2 linked regions of the Massilia sp. METH4 genome follow. The protein of the gene in region 1 interacts with the protein of each later gene in a pairwise test. Links are inferred from orthologs where the notes say so. Each region holds a gene or a part of one and is shown in the gene's direction. Other genes may lie near its edges.

The links. Proteins that work in one complex are often made in the same cells at the same time.
Region 2: the proteins of mtgA (region 1) and V6Z91_RS12910 interact in binary tests that used the Escherichia coli proteins (3 or more experiments, as listed by UniProt). The link is inferred for Massilia sp. METH4 from one-to-one orthologs.

What each region holds. Positions count from the first base shown.
Region 1 is NZ_CP146614.1:870,650-878,663, reverse strand. What follows is about bases 2,491-5,334. They hold mtgA (monofunctional biosynthetic peptidoglycan transglycosylase), read left to right. Parts: upstream 2,491-3,477; coding sequence 3,478-4,191; downstream 4,192-5,334. Other genes in these bases: corA (magnesium/cobalt transporter CorA), read left to right, coding at 4,366-5,331; aroE (shikimate dehydrogenase), read left to right, coding at 2,638-3,447; V6Z91_RS03895 (TonB family protein), read left to right, coding at 2,491-2,635. Outside these bases: V6Z91_RS03905 (RNB domain-containing ribonuclease), read left to right, coding at 1-133; V6Z91_RS03900 (IS110 family transposase), read right to left, coding at 491-1,516; more of V6Z91_RS03895, read left to right, coding at 1,754-2,490; V6Z91_RS03875 (hypothetical protein), read right to left, coding at 5,377-5,826; hemL (glutamate-1-semialdehyde 2,1-aminomutase), read right to left, coding at 6,030-7,316; V6Z91_RS03865 (hydroxymethylpyrimidine/phosphomethylpyrimidine kinase), read right to left, coding at 7,313-8,014. UniProt on the Escherichia coli protein: Peptidoglycan polymerase that catalyzes glycan chain elongation from lipid-linked precursors. May play a role in peptidoglycan assembly during cell division in collaboration with other cell division proteins.
Region 2 is NZ_CP146614.1:2,904,959-2,909,784, forward strand. The notes cover bases 1-2,999. They hold V6Z91_RS12910 (penicillin-binding protein 2), read left to right. Parts: upstream 1-610; coding sequence 611-2,389; downstream 2,390-2,999. Other genes in these bases: rsmH (16S rRNA (cytosine(1402)-N(4))-methyltransferase RsmH), read left to right, coding at 1-345; ftsL (cell division protein FtsL), read left to right, coding at 342-614; V6Z91_RS12915 (UDP-N-acetylmuramoyl-L-alanyl-D-glutamate--2,6-diaminopimelate ligase), read left to right, coding at 2,390-2,999. In the rest of the region: more of V6Z91_RS12915, read left to right, coding at 3,000-3,943; murF (UDP-N-acetylmuramoyl-tripeptide--D-alanyl-D-alanine ligase), read left to right, coding at 3,943-4,826. UniProt on the Escherichia coli protein: Essential cell division protein that catalyzes cross-linking of the peptidoglycan cell wall at the division septum. Required for localization of FtsN.

The sequences.
Region 1 (8,014 bases):
AGAAGAGGAGCTGACGGGCGAGACCGTGCCGGAACTGGTGCCGGATCCCGACCAGCCGGCCGACGAGAAGGCGGAAGTGGCCGAAGCGGCCGATGAAGTTGACGCTGCCGCGGCGCCGCCAGCCGTCAGCTGACCCGCCACGCTCGATACGCTTGGTGTCGCACACCTTTTCCGCAGGAAAAGGTGTGCGACACCGTACATGGACGCCCCCGGTATGCCAAGCTTTCTTTTCGTGATGGTTTGTAGGTAAAGATTGCACCCGTACATTCGGACTTTGATGTGGCTGATGCCACTGTCCCTGATGGGATTTGCTGGTCGACGCCCCCTCGGTTTAACGCACTCAAGGTGCTTGGTGTCGCGCGGGCTAAGCCGACCACGGTCTTACCTGGTTTGCCATCACTTCTTGATCGCTTGTGCAATCGGTGGAATGTACTGCTCCGCTTCCAAAAAACTGTCCGCTACCCTCCGCGAAGGCCCTCAGCCGAGCCGATTACGCGGCAGCGTAATCGGCTCGGAACTCTCTGTCATGAGCCAATAGGGCCCAGACAGTCCTTGCATTCTTGTTGGCCAATGCTACTGCCGCAACGTTCTTGTGCCGTCGCCCAAGCAGTGAGTGAAGCCAGCCGCTCTTGCTTGGATCCTTTTTGACTGCATGCTGGATCACCGCTCGGGCTCCATGAATGAGCAAAGTACGCAGGTACGTATCGCCCCTTTTGCTGATGCCCAGAAGATTCGTGCGACCGCCTGTCGAATGCTGCTTGGGTACTAGGCCGATCCACGCTGCGAGTTGCCTGCCATTGGCGAAGTTCCTCGCGTTACCGATCGCCGCGACCAAAGCGCTGGCTGTGATCGGTCCTATGCCGGGTATCTTCTCCAACCGTTTGGACATCGGGTTCGAGCGGTGCCATTTCAGAATTTCCAGCTCGAATTCGTTGACTCTTCTATCCAGCACCTTCAAGTGATCGAGAAGTTCCAGAATGGTCTGGCGAAAAATGCCGGGCAACTCATCCTTCGCTTCGTCGAGCAGTGCCGGTACTCGCTCCCTGAGCACGGCCAAACCCTTCGGGACAACGAGGCCAAACTCCGCCAGCAGGCCGCGAATCTGGTTGGCCTGAGCAGTACGCTGCTTGACGAACCCACTACGCGCCGTGTGAACAGCGATAATCGCCTGCTGCTCAATAGTCTTGATCGGCACAAAGCGCATGTTTGGCCTTTGCACTGCCTCGCAGATTGCCTCGGCATCGGCTGCATCGTGCTTGTTGGTCTTCACGTATGGCTTGACGAACTGCGGAGCTATCAGCTTGACCGTGTGGCCCAGGCTCTGCAACTGCCGTGCCCAGTAATGCGCGCTGCCACACGCCTCCATCCCAATTAGACACGGCGGCATGTTAGAGAAAAACCTCATCACCTTGCCACGCCGGAGCTGGCATCGCATCTCGACCTTGCCGCTCGCATTAACGCCATGGAATTGGAAAACTTCCTTTGCCAGATCCATACTGCATGTCGTAATCTTCATGGTGACGCCCCTCTCTGGTTAAGTGAAACTTCGACAGCTCCACTTTGGCACATCGATGCCGTCTCAGGGTGGGGGCGTCCATCCCATTGGTTTTCTCCCGAACTCGCCGACACCGCATCCAGGCTCCGGGAAAACCGGTGTCTGACACTTTTTTCCGGATGATGCACCCGGAAAAAAATGTCCGACACCGAGCGCGGTTAGAATGTCACATTTCGCCGACGCTTTCCCTTCCTCTGCGTGAAGTATTTACAAGAAAACCGGTTCCTCGCGATCGCCCTGGCCGTTTCGGTGCTTGCGCATGCGGCCTTGCTGGCGGTGCGGTTCGTGGCGCCGCCGGAGATCAAGCTCAAGCCCACCGACCCGACGCTGGAAGTCATCCTCGTCAATGCCAAGCACGCCAATCGGCCGCTGAAGGCGGAGGCGCTGGCGCAGGCGAACCTCGATGGGGGAGGGCAGGCCGACCAGGGACGCTCGAAGTCGCCGCTGCCGGACATGCGCCGCGTGGCCGATGGCGACAGCATCGAAGCGTCGCGCCGCCGCATCGAGCAGCTAGAGGAGATGCAGAAGAAGCTGCTCACCCAGGTGAAGACCACGCCCTACCGCGCCGCGCCCGTCACGGAGAACAGCAAGCCCGATCCCACGGCCGGCGGCGCCGAGCTGATGGAAAGCAGCAAGGCCATCGCCCGCATGGCCGCCGAGATCGCGCAGACGATCGAAGACCAGAACAAGCGCCCGCGCCGCACCTACATCACGCCGAGCACGCAGCAGGTGGGGTACGCGATGTACTACAAGACCTTCCAGCGCAAGGTGGAAGAAGTGGGCACGCTCAATTTTCCGCAGAAGGATGGCCGCAAGATGTACGGCGAGCTGGTGCTGTCGATCCCGATCTTCCAGGACGGCACGCTGTACACGAAGGAGGGCGGCATCACGGTGCAGGCCAGCTCCGGCAACCGCGCGCTGGACGAAGCGGCGATCGCGATCGTGCGCCGCGCCGCGCCGTTCGGCAAGTTCCCGCCGAACATGCTGTCGAACGACCGCGACGACCTGTGGGTCATCATCACCCGTTTCAAATTCACCCGCGAACAAAAACTCGAAGCCCAGCTCGGCGGGGCACCATAGACATGGACAAATACTGCGTATTCGGCAACCCGATCGCCCACAGCAAGTCGCCCGACATCCATGCCGCCTTCGCGGCAGCGACGGGCCAGCAACTGACCTATGAAAAGCGCCTGGCGCCGCTGGACGGCTTCGCGCAGGCCGTGCGGGATTTCATCGCCGAAGGCGGCCGGGGCGCCAACGTGACGGTGCCGTTCAAGCTCGAGGCTTACCGGCTGGCAAACGCGCTGACGGTGCGCGCCCAGGCCGCCGGTGCCGTGAACACGCTGCTGTTCGACGAGCATGGCATCACCGGCGACAACACCGATGGCGCCGGCCTGGTGGCCGACATCACCGTCAACGCCGGCGTGCCGATCGCGGGCAAGCGCGTGCTGTTGCTGGGCGCCGGCGGCGCCGCGCGCGGTGCCGTGCTGCCGATCCTCGAGCATCGGCCCGCCGCGCTGGTGATCGCCAACCGCACGGTGGCCACGGCCGAAGCGCTGGTGCAGCAGTTCGCGCCGCTCGGCGGGGAAGGTGTCGTTTCCGCTTGCGGCTTCGCGGACATCGCCGGCAGCTTCGATATCGTCATCAATGCAACGTCGGCCAGCCTGCAGGCGGACCTGCCGCCCGTGCCGCCATCGGTATTCCACCCGGGCGCGCTGGCATTGGATATGATGTACGGGAAGGAGCCGACCGTCTTCATGCGCTTCGCCGAAAGCCACGGCGCCGCCACGCGCGACGGGTTGGGCATGCTGGTCGAGCAGGCCGCAGAGGCCTTCCACGGCTGGCGCGGCGTGCGCCCCGGCACGGCGGAGGTGCTGGCCAGCCTGCGGTGACGAATTTTTCTTCCTGCGTACTTATAAGTAATGACAAAAACGCGCAACGCGCCCGGCCGCTGGTCCTGGGTCAAATGGATCTTCATCGTTCCCATCGCACTGTTCATCGCGGTGCAGCTGTATTTTCTCGCGCAGATCTGGTGGTGGCGCGACCATGAACCGGGCATGACCGCCTTCATGCGCCAGCAACTGGCGGTGATGCGGGAAACGAATCCCGACGCGCAAATCAGGCAGCAATGGGTGCCCTACGAGCGCATCTCCACCAACCTGAAGCGCGCGATCATCGCTTCGGAAGACGCCAACTTCTCCGACCACGACGGCGTGGACTGGGACGCGCTCGAGAAAGCCTACGAGCGCAATGAAAAGCGCAAGAAGGTCACGCACGGCGGGTCCACGATCACGCAGCAGCTGGCCAAGAACCTGTTCCTGTCCGGCTCGCGCAGCTATCTGCGCAAGGGCCAGGAGCTGATCATCGCCTACATGCTGGAGACGGTGATGGACAAGCGGCGCATCTTCGAGATCTACCTGAACGTGGTGGAATTCGGCCGCGGCGTGTACGGCGCCGAGGCGGCCGCGCGCTACTATTACAAGATTCCCGCCTCGAAACTGGGCGCGGCCCAGGCGGCGAAGCTGGCGGTGATGCTGCCCAACCCCCGCTATTACGACGCGCACCGCAGCACGCGCTACCTGAACCGGCGCACCCAGATCATCCTGCGGCGCATGGGGTCGGCCGAGTTGCCGTGATCGGCGCCGCTTAGTGGTAACTTAAGCAACGCACAATAAAGCTGCAATGTACGGTTCCACCGGTAAAAAGTGGTTCTCCGGTCTGGTCCCGGCACGGGCTTTGCCTGTACACTTGCGCTGTTTTATTTTTTGCGTCTTGCAAGTGTCCAGAATTCCACCCGGCTGAGTGCGCCTATGATCAATGTCTTCGTTCTACAAAATGGCCGGCTGAACCAGGTTCCCATCGAGACGCGCGAAGACCTTGAGCAAGTGGCACCGGTATGGGTCGACCTCACCGACCCGACCGACGACGAGCGCGCCTGGGTCAAGACGATCTATGGCGTGACCCTGCCGGGCGAGGACGAAGTCAAGGACATCGAAGCCTCGGCCCGCTACTACGAGGCGGAGAACGGCGACCTGCACCTGCGCACCGACTTCCTGCTGGAAGAAGACGATGGCCCGTCGCGCGTGGTCACCGTCGCGTTCATCCTGGCCCGCAAGATGCTGTTCTCCGTCCATACGGACGACCTGCCCGTGTTCCGCCTGGTGCGCATGCGCGCGCGCTCGCGCCCCGGCTCGATCGCCGACTACATGGACGTGCTGCTGGACCTGTACGCGACCGACGCCGAATACTCGGCCGACGCGCTGGAAGGCATTTACCAGAAGCTGGAAGAGGTGTCGTTCCGTGTGCTGCAAAAGGAATTCACCGACAAGGATGCGGCCGACGCGCTGTCCGCGATCGCCCACGAGGAAGACTTGAATGGCCGTATCCGCCGCAACATGATGGATACGCGGCGCGCCGTCAGCTTCCTGATGCGCGGCCGGCTGCTGAACTCCGAGCAGTTCGAGGAGGCGCGGCAGATCCTGCGCGACATCGAATCGCTCGATGGCCACACGTCCTTCCTGTTCGACAAGATCAACTTCCTGATGGATGCCACGGTCGGCTTCATCAACATCAACCAGAACAAGATCATCAAGATCTTCTCCGTGGCCAGCGTCGCCTTCCTGCCACCCACCCTGATCGCCAGCGTGTACGGCATGAATTTCGACTTCATGCCGGAACTGAAGTGGTCGCTCGGCTATCCGTGGGCGTGGGGCTTGATGATCACCAGCGCGATTGCGCCCTTCCTGTATTTCCGGCACCGCGGCTGGCTGAAATAATACGCACGATAAAAGCGGCCGCGGCCGCTTTTATCGTTTCAACGATTACGCACGGCGCGCCGCCGCTTCGATTTCCACATTGCCCATTTTCTTCTTCTGGAGGTTCAGGAAGATATTGGCGGTCATCGCCAGGATCGCCACCGCGGCCGAGACTTCCGAAATCACCAGCGCCGGCAGGATTTTCACATCCCCCGTCAGCAGCACGTAGGCAAGCGAACCCATCATTACCGGCAACGCCAGGTTCAGCAGCCAGAAGTGCACGCGCGCCAGCAGCGTGTCACCCGTTTGCGGAAACACCGTGTAGATGAGCCCGGAAATGGCCAGCGTCGTCCAGCCCAGCAGGTTCACGTGCGCATGCACTGGCCGCAGCGTGAAGTTCTGGCTCGCGCCCATGGCAATGCCGATGGCCACGCCGACGACGAGGTACAGCACCGCCAGCTTGATCCAGATGATGCCGGACTGGCCCTGGCCTTCTTGCATCTGTTCAGTACGCATGATGAACACTCCGAATGATCTTTGACGCAGCGAATTCTAAAGATCGGATGTCATCGAAATGTACGAAGATTGTCGCTTTAAGAAGTTTTTAGGGTTCGAACGCTGCCATAGCGAAATGTTTCCCGGAAAATGGGGTCTGTCCCCATTTTCTGGGCAATAAAAAAGGACGGTCGCCCGTCCTTTTCGCTCGAAGCCTGCGCCGCTTACTTCAGCCGCGCAAACACCCGCCGTGCCGCTTCGATCGTTTCGTCGATGATCTCGTCGCTATGCGCCGCCGACACAAAGCCGGCCTCGAACGCGGCCGGGGCGAAGTACACGCCCTCGTCCAGCATCGCGTGGAAGAATTCGTTGAACCTGGCGCGGTCGCCGGCCATCATTTCGGCGTAGTTGCGCGGCGGCTCGGCGCTGAAGTACAGGCCGAACATGCCGCCCTGGTAATCGGCGCAGAACGTCACGCCTTCCTGGAAGGCGGCATCCGTCAAGCCTTCGGCGAGGCGCTTGGCGCTGGCCGTCAGCCGGTCGTAGAAGCCCGGTTCCTGGATCAGCTTCAGCGTCGTCATGCCGGCCGCGACAGCGATCGGGTTGCCGGACAGCGTGCCCGCCTGGTACACGGCGCCGACCGGCGACATCTTGCTCATCAACTCGGCGCTGCCGCCGAAGGCCGCCACCGGCAGGCCGCCGCCGATCACCTTGCCCAGCGCCGTCAGGTCCGGCTTGATGCCGTACAGCGTCTGCGCACCGCCAAGGCCGACGCGGAAGCCGCACATCACCTCGTCGAAGATCAGCAGCGCGCCGTGTTTCGTGCACAGGTCGCGCAGCGCCTGCAGGAACTCGGGCGCGGCCTTGATCAGGTTCATGTTGCCGGCCACCGGTTCCACGATCACGCAGGCGATCTCGTCGCCAAATTCGGCGAACGCCTCTTCCACCTGCGGCACGTCGTTATAGTCCAGCACCAGCGTGTGCTTGACGAAGTCTTCCGGCACGCCGGCGGACGTCGGGTTGCCGAACGTGAGCAGGCCGCTGCCGGCCTTGACCAGCAGCGAGTCGGCGTGGCCGTGGTAGCAGCCTTCGAACTTGACGATCTTGTCGCGGCCCGTGGCGCCGCGCGCCAGGCGCAGCGCGCTCATCGTGGCCTCGGTGCCGGAAGAGACCAGGCGCACCTGCTCGATCGACGGCACCAGGCGGGCGATCTCTTCGGCCATTTCCACTTCACCCTCGGTCGGCGCGCCGAACGACAGGCCGCGCGTGGCCGCTTCCTGCACGGCCTTCACCACCTGCGGATGGGCGTGACCGACGATGGCCGGGCCCCAGGAGCCGATATAGTCGATGTAGCGCTTGCCGTCGGCATCCCAGAAATACGGGCCCTCGGCACGCTTGATGAAGCGCGGGGTACCGCCCACGGAGCGGAAGGCCCGCACCGGCGAGTTGACGCCGCCGGGCGTGGTCTTTTGCGCGCGTTCGAACAGCACATCGTTTTGCGAAATCGTCATTGCTTATCCTTTCTGTTTTTCGCCACCGCATGGAAGCGGTTCGGCACCAGCCTGCCCATGCCGTAGCGCTGGGCATGGCGCAGGGCGCCGGCGGTGTATTGCTGGGCAAGGTCGACGGCTTGCGGCAGGGCCATGCCATGCGCCATGTAGGCGGCAATGGCGCCCGACAGCACGCAGCCGGCGCCCACGAACGGGCCGGGCAGGTGTTGCCAGCGGTCGTGGCGGATGATGCCGCCGTCGCCGTACAGGGTGTTGGCGCGCATGCCCGTCTCGGCGCGCGAGGTGCCGGCCGGCGTGCCGGTCACCAGCACGTATTCGCAGCCCAGGTCGATCAGGTGCTGGGCATCGTCGGCCATCGTTTCGCCGTTCGACAGGTCGCGCCAGGTCTCGGCCATGCGCCCCAGCTCCACCTGCGACAGCATCAGCAGGGTGGCCTGCGGCACCAGCAGCTGGCGCATCACGGTCAGCAGTTCTTCCGGATCGGTCTGTTCCGACAATGGCGGCAGCTGCGAGCCGAATGGGTCGAGGATCAGCGGCGCATCGGGGTAATCGGATACCACTTCGGCGATCGAGGACACGTGTTCCATGTGATCGAGCGCGCCGATCTTGAACGCCGCCACCTGCACGTCTTCCAGCACCACCCGGGCCTGGTCGGATACCCAGTCCGGTTCCACGTGCTGCTGGTCTTCCACGCGGGC
Region 2 (4,826 bases), 2.0 Mb from region 1 along the record:
CAGGCTATCCGGATTTTCATCAATCAAGAGCTTGAGGACCTCGAGGCAGGACTGAGGCAAGCCTACGACGCGCTGGCGCCGGGCGGCATCATGGCCGTGATCAGCTTCCACTCGCTGGAAGACCGCATGGTCAAGCGCTTCTTCGCCGAGCGCGCCAACGTGCCGCAGCCGGACCGCCGCCTGCCGATCCGCGCGGCCGACCTGCCGCAGCCCGAGGTCAAGCTGCTGGCCAAGATCAAGCCTTCCGATCGCGAAGTGGACGAGAACCCGCGCGCCCGCTCCGCCGTGCTGCGCGTGGCGATGCGCCTGCCGCGCAGTGGCAATCCCGTGGAGAAGCCGGCATGAGCGGCAAGCTCGCCGCCGTGCTGGCCGCGCTGCTCGTGGGCTGCGCGCTGTCGCTCGTTAACGCGCAATACCGGGCGCGCCACCTGTTCATCGAACTGGAACGGGCGCAGGCCAAGTCGCGCCAGCTCGACATCGAATGGTCGCAGCTCCAGCTGGACCAGTCCACGCTGGGCAAGCACGCCCGCATCGAGGAAATCGCGCACAAGGACCTGGGCATGACGCAGCTGACGCCGGCGCGCACCCAGTACCTGACGGAGGGCGAGGAATGAGCCGCTCGAACGCCGCCGGCTCGCGCGTGGCCGCCTCGAAGGGCGTGTCGTTCTCGAAGAGCCCCGTGCTCGCCGTGCGCCTGCCCACCTGGCGCTCGCGCGTGGTGCTGTTCGTGCTGTTCGCGGCCTTCACGGCCCTGGCCGTGCGCGCCGTATGGCTGCAAGGCCTGTCCACCCAGTTCCTGCAGAAGCAGGGCGAGATCCGCTACGCCCGCACGATCGAACTGCCGGCCACGCGCGGCAAGATCATGGACCGCAACGGCCAGGTGCTGGCGTCGTCGATTCCCGTGAAAGCCATCTGGGCGATCCCGGACGACGTGCTGCAGGCGCCGCCGGAAAAACTGCGCGCCCTGGCGGGCCTGCTGGACATGAGCGAGGCCGAGCTGCGCAAGAAGCTCGACTCGGACCGCAATTTCGTCTACCTGAAACGCCAGGTCGAGCAGGACGTCTCCGACAAGATCGCCGCGCTGAAGATCGACGGCATCGACACTCGCAAGGAATACAAGCGCTTCTACCCGCAGGGCGAAGTGATGACACACGTGGTGGGCTTCACCAACGTGGAAGACGTCGGCCAGGAATCGATGGAGCTGGCGCACCAGAAGACGCTGGTCGGCCAGACCGGCACGCGCCGCGTCATCAAGGACCGGCTGGGCCATATCGTCGAGGACATCGGCGCCAAGCACGAACCGCACGACGGCAAGGACCTGGTGCTGTCGGTCGATTCGAAGATCCAGTACATCGCCTTCACCCAGCTGAAGGCCGCGGTCGAGAAGTTCTCCGCCAAGGCCGGCGCGGCCGTGGTGCTGGACGTGCACACGGGCGAGGTGCTGGCGCTGGCCAACTACCCCAGCTACGACCCGAACGATCGCCGCAAGCTCACCGGCGCCCAGCTGCGCAACCGCGTGATGACCGATTCCTTCGAGCCGGGTTCCACGCTCAAGCCCATCACCGTGGCGCTGGCGCTGGACAAGGGCATCGTCAAGCCGCACACCAACATCGATACCGGCAACGGCCGCTACACGATCAAGGACCGCACGATCAGCGACACCAAGGCGCACCACGTGATCAATGTGCAGCAGATCGTCGAGATGTCGTCGAACATCGGCACCTCCAAGATCGCCCTGTCGATGCAGCCGCAGGAGATGTGGGAGATGTTCACCAAGGTTGGCTTCGGCCAGCAGCCGAAGTGGGGCTTCCCCGGCGCCGTGGCCGGTCGCGTGCGCCCGTACAAGAACTGGCGCCCGGTCGAGCAGGCCACCATGAGCTACGGTAACGGCATTTCGGTATCGCTGATCCAGCTGGCTCGTTCCTACCTGATGTTCGCGCGCGACGGCGACCTGATTCCGCTCACCTTCGAAAAGAGCCACGACATGCCGCAGGGCCAGCAGGTCATCAAGCCGGAAACCGCGCGGCAGATGCGCGAAATGCTGGAAATGGTCGTCTCCGGCAAGGACGGCACCGCCAAGCAGGCCCAGATCCCGGGCTATCGCGTGGGCGGCAAGACGGGCACCGCCTACAAGGTGGAAAACGGCCGCTATGCGATCCCGCGCAAGTACATCGGCTCCTTCGTGGGCATTGTGCCGTTGTCGGCACCGCGCTTCGTGATCGCGGTGATGATCGACGAGCCCACGCAGGGCGGCCACTACGGCGGCCAGGTGGCCGCCCCCACTTTCGCCAAAGTCGCAGAGAACGCGCTGCGCGCCATGAACGTGCCTCCCGACTCCACCGTCACGGAAATCGTGGCGCCGACGGGCAACGAAGGGGAGGCCATGTAAATGACGAACATGAATAATAACGACGACATCAACACCATTGCTGCCTGGATCAGGCAGGCCGCGCCGGGCGGCCAGCTGGCATCCGACTCGCGCCGGATCAAGTCCGGCGATGTATTTTTCGCATATCCCAACAACAGCGCGGGCGACGCCGGCGACGGCCGCAACTATATAGAACGGGCCATCGAGCAGGGCGCCGCCGCCGTGCTGTACGACCCGCAGGATTTCCAGTGGAAAGCCGAATGGCAGGTGGCCGGCCGGGCCGTGCCGGACCTGAAGCGCACCGCGGGCCCGATCGCGCACGCCGTGTACGGCATGCCGGATGCCGGCATGTTCACGGTCGGCATCACGGGCACGAACGGCAAGACCTCGTCCGCCGTGTGGCTGGGGCACGCGCTGTCGCGCGCCGGCGAGACCGCCGCCGTGATCGGCACGCTGGGCGTCGGCCTGTTTCACAGCTCCACCTACGGCCGCACCGAACCCGAATTCACCTCCACCGGCTACACCACGCCGGACCAGGTGCTGCTGGCCCGCACGCTGGACGAATGCCGCGCCGCCGGCGCGCGCTCGCTGGCGATCGAAGTTTCGTCCATCGGCCTGGAACAGGGCCGCGTGTCGGGCATGCACTTCGACGTGGCGCTGTTTACCAACCTCACGCGCGACCACCTCGATTTCCACGGCTCGATGCAAGCCTACGAGGCGGCCAAGCAGAAGCTGTTCGCGTGGCCCGGCCTGAAGGCGGCCGTGATCAACCTGGACGATCCGGCCGGCGTGCGCATCGCCGCCCTGGTGAATGGCGCCCAGGTGATCGGCTACACGCTCAAGCCTGACAGCGACGTGCCGGCCATGCCGGGCATGGCCGTGCTGCGCGCCAGCCAGGTCAAGAGCCGCAGCGCGGGCACCGAATTCCACCTCGACTCGCCCTACGGTTCGGCACAGGTGAAGACGCGCCTGGTCGGCGCGTTCAACGTCAGCAATGCGCTCGGCGTGCTGGGCGCCCTGCTGGCGAAAGGCATGCCCCTGCGCGCCGCCGTCGACGCGATCGAGGCGCTCACGCCCGCGCCGGGCCGCATGCAGCTGGTGGGCGGCAACGATGCGCCGATGGTCGTGATCGACTACGCGCACACGCCCGATGCGCTGGAAAAAACGCTGGAAGCGCTGCGCCCCGTGGCCACTGACCGGGGCGGCCAGCTGTGGTGCGTGTTCGGCTGCGGCGGCGACCGCGATCCGGGCAAGCGCCCGCAGATGGGCCGCATCGCCCAGGCGGCGGACCACGTGCTCGTCACCAGCGACAACCCGCGCAGCGAAGACCCGCACGCGATCATCGCGCAGATCGTGGCCGGCATGGATGCCGGCCGCCCCGCGCAGACCATCGAGGACCGGGCCGCCGCGATCCTCTCCGCCGTCAAGCACGCCGCGAAGAACGACGTGATCCTGGTGGCCGGCAAGGGCCACGAACCCTACCAGGAGATCAAGGGCAAGAAACTGCCGTTCTCCGATGCCGACCACGCCCAACTGGCATTGACAGCTCGACTGACGATGATGAGGCCGAACTGATGCGCGCAACGGTGGACCAGATCCTGGGCGCGCTGACCGGCGCACGCATTGCAGGCAACCTCGGCGGCGATGCGATCGCCTTCGATGGGGTGTCGACCGACAGCCGCACCGTGAACCCCGGCGCGCTGTTCGTCGCGCTGCGCGGCGAAACCTTCGATGCGCACGATTTCCTGCCTCAGGTGGTGCAGAAGGCCGCCGCCGTCGTGGTCGAGAAACTGCCCGATGGCTGCACCTCGCCAGCCATCGTGGTGCCGGACACGCTGGTCGCCCTCGGCGAGATCGCCCGCTGGTGGCGCAATCAGTTCGACCTGCCCGTCATCGGCGTCACCGGCAGCAACGGCAAGACGACCGTGAAGGAAATGATCGCGGCCATCCTGGCTGCCGCGCACGGCGAAGAAGACCGGCTGGCGACCCGCGGCAACCTGAATAACGAGATCGGCGTGCCGCTCACGCTGTTCCGCCTGGCCCCGCACCATTCCTCCGCCGTCATTGAACTGGGCATGAACCATCCCGGCGAGATCGGCCGCCTGGCGAAGATCGCCGCGCCCACGATCGGCCTGGTGAACAACGCGCAGCGCGAGCACCAGGAATTCATGCACACGGTGGAAGCGGTGGCACGTGAAAACGGTGCAGTGCTGGCCGCGCTGCCGGCCGATGGCGTGGCGGTATTCCCGTCGCACGACGAGTTCACGCCGATCTGGCGCGAGCTGGCCGGCGCGCGGCGCACGCTGACCTTCGGCCTGAGCAAGGAAGCGGACGTGAGCTGCTCCTTCCGCCCGGCCGATTTCGGCTCCCAGATGTTCGTGTCGATCCGCCGCGCGGACGGCGCGTTCGACCAGTTCTATGCCGGCATGCAGGCCGCCGGCGAACACAATGTGCGCAA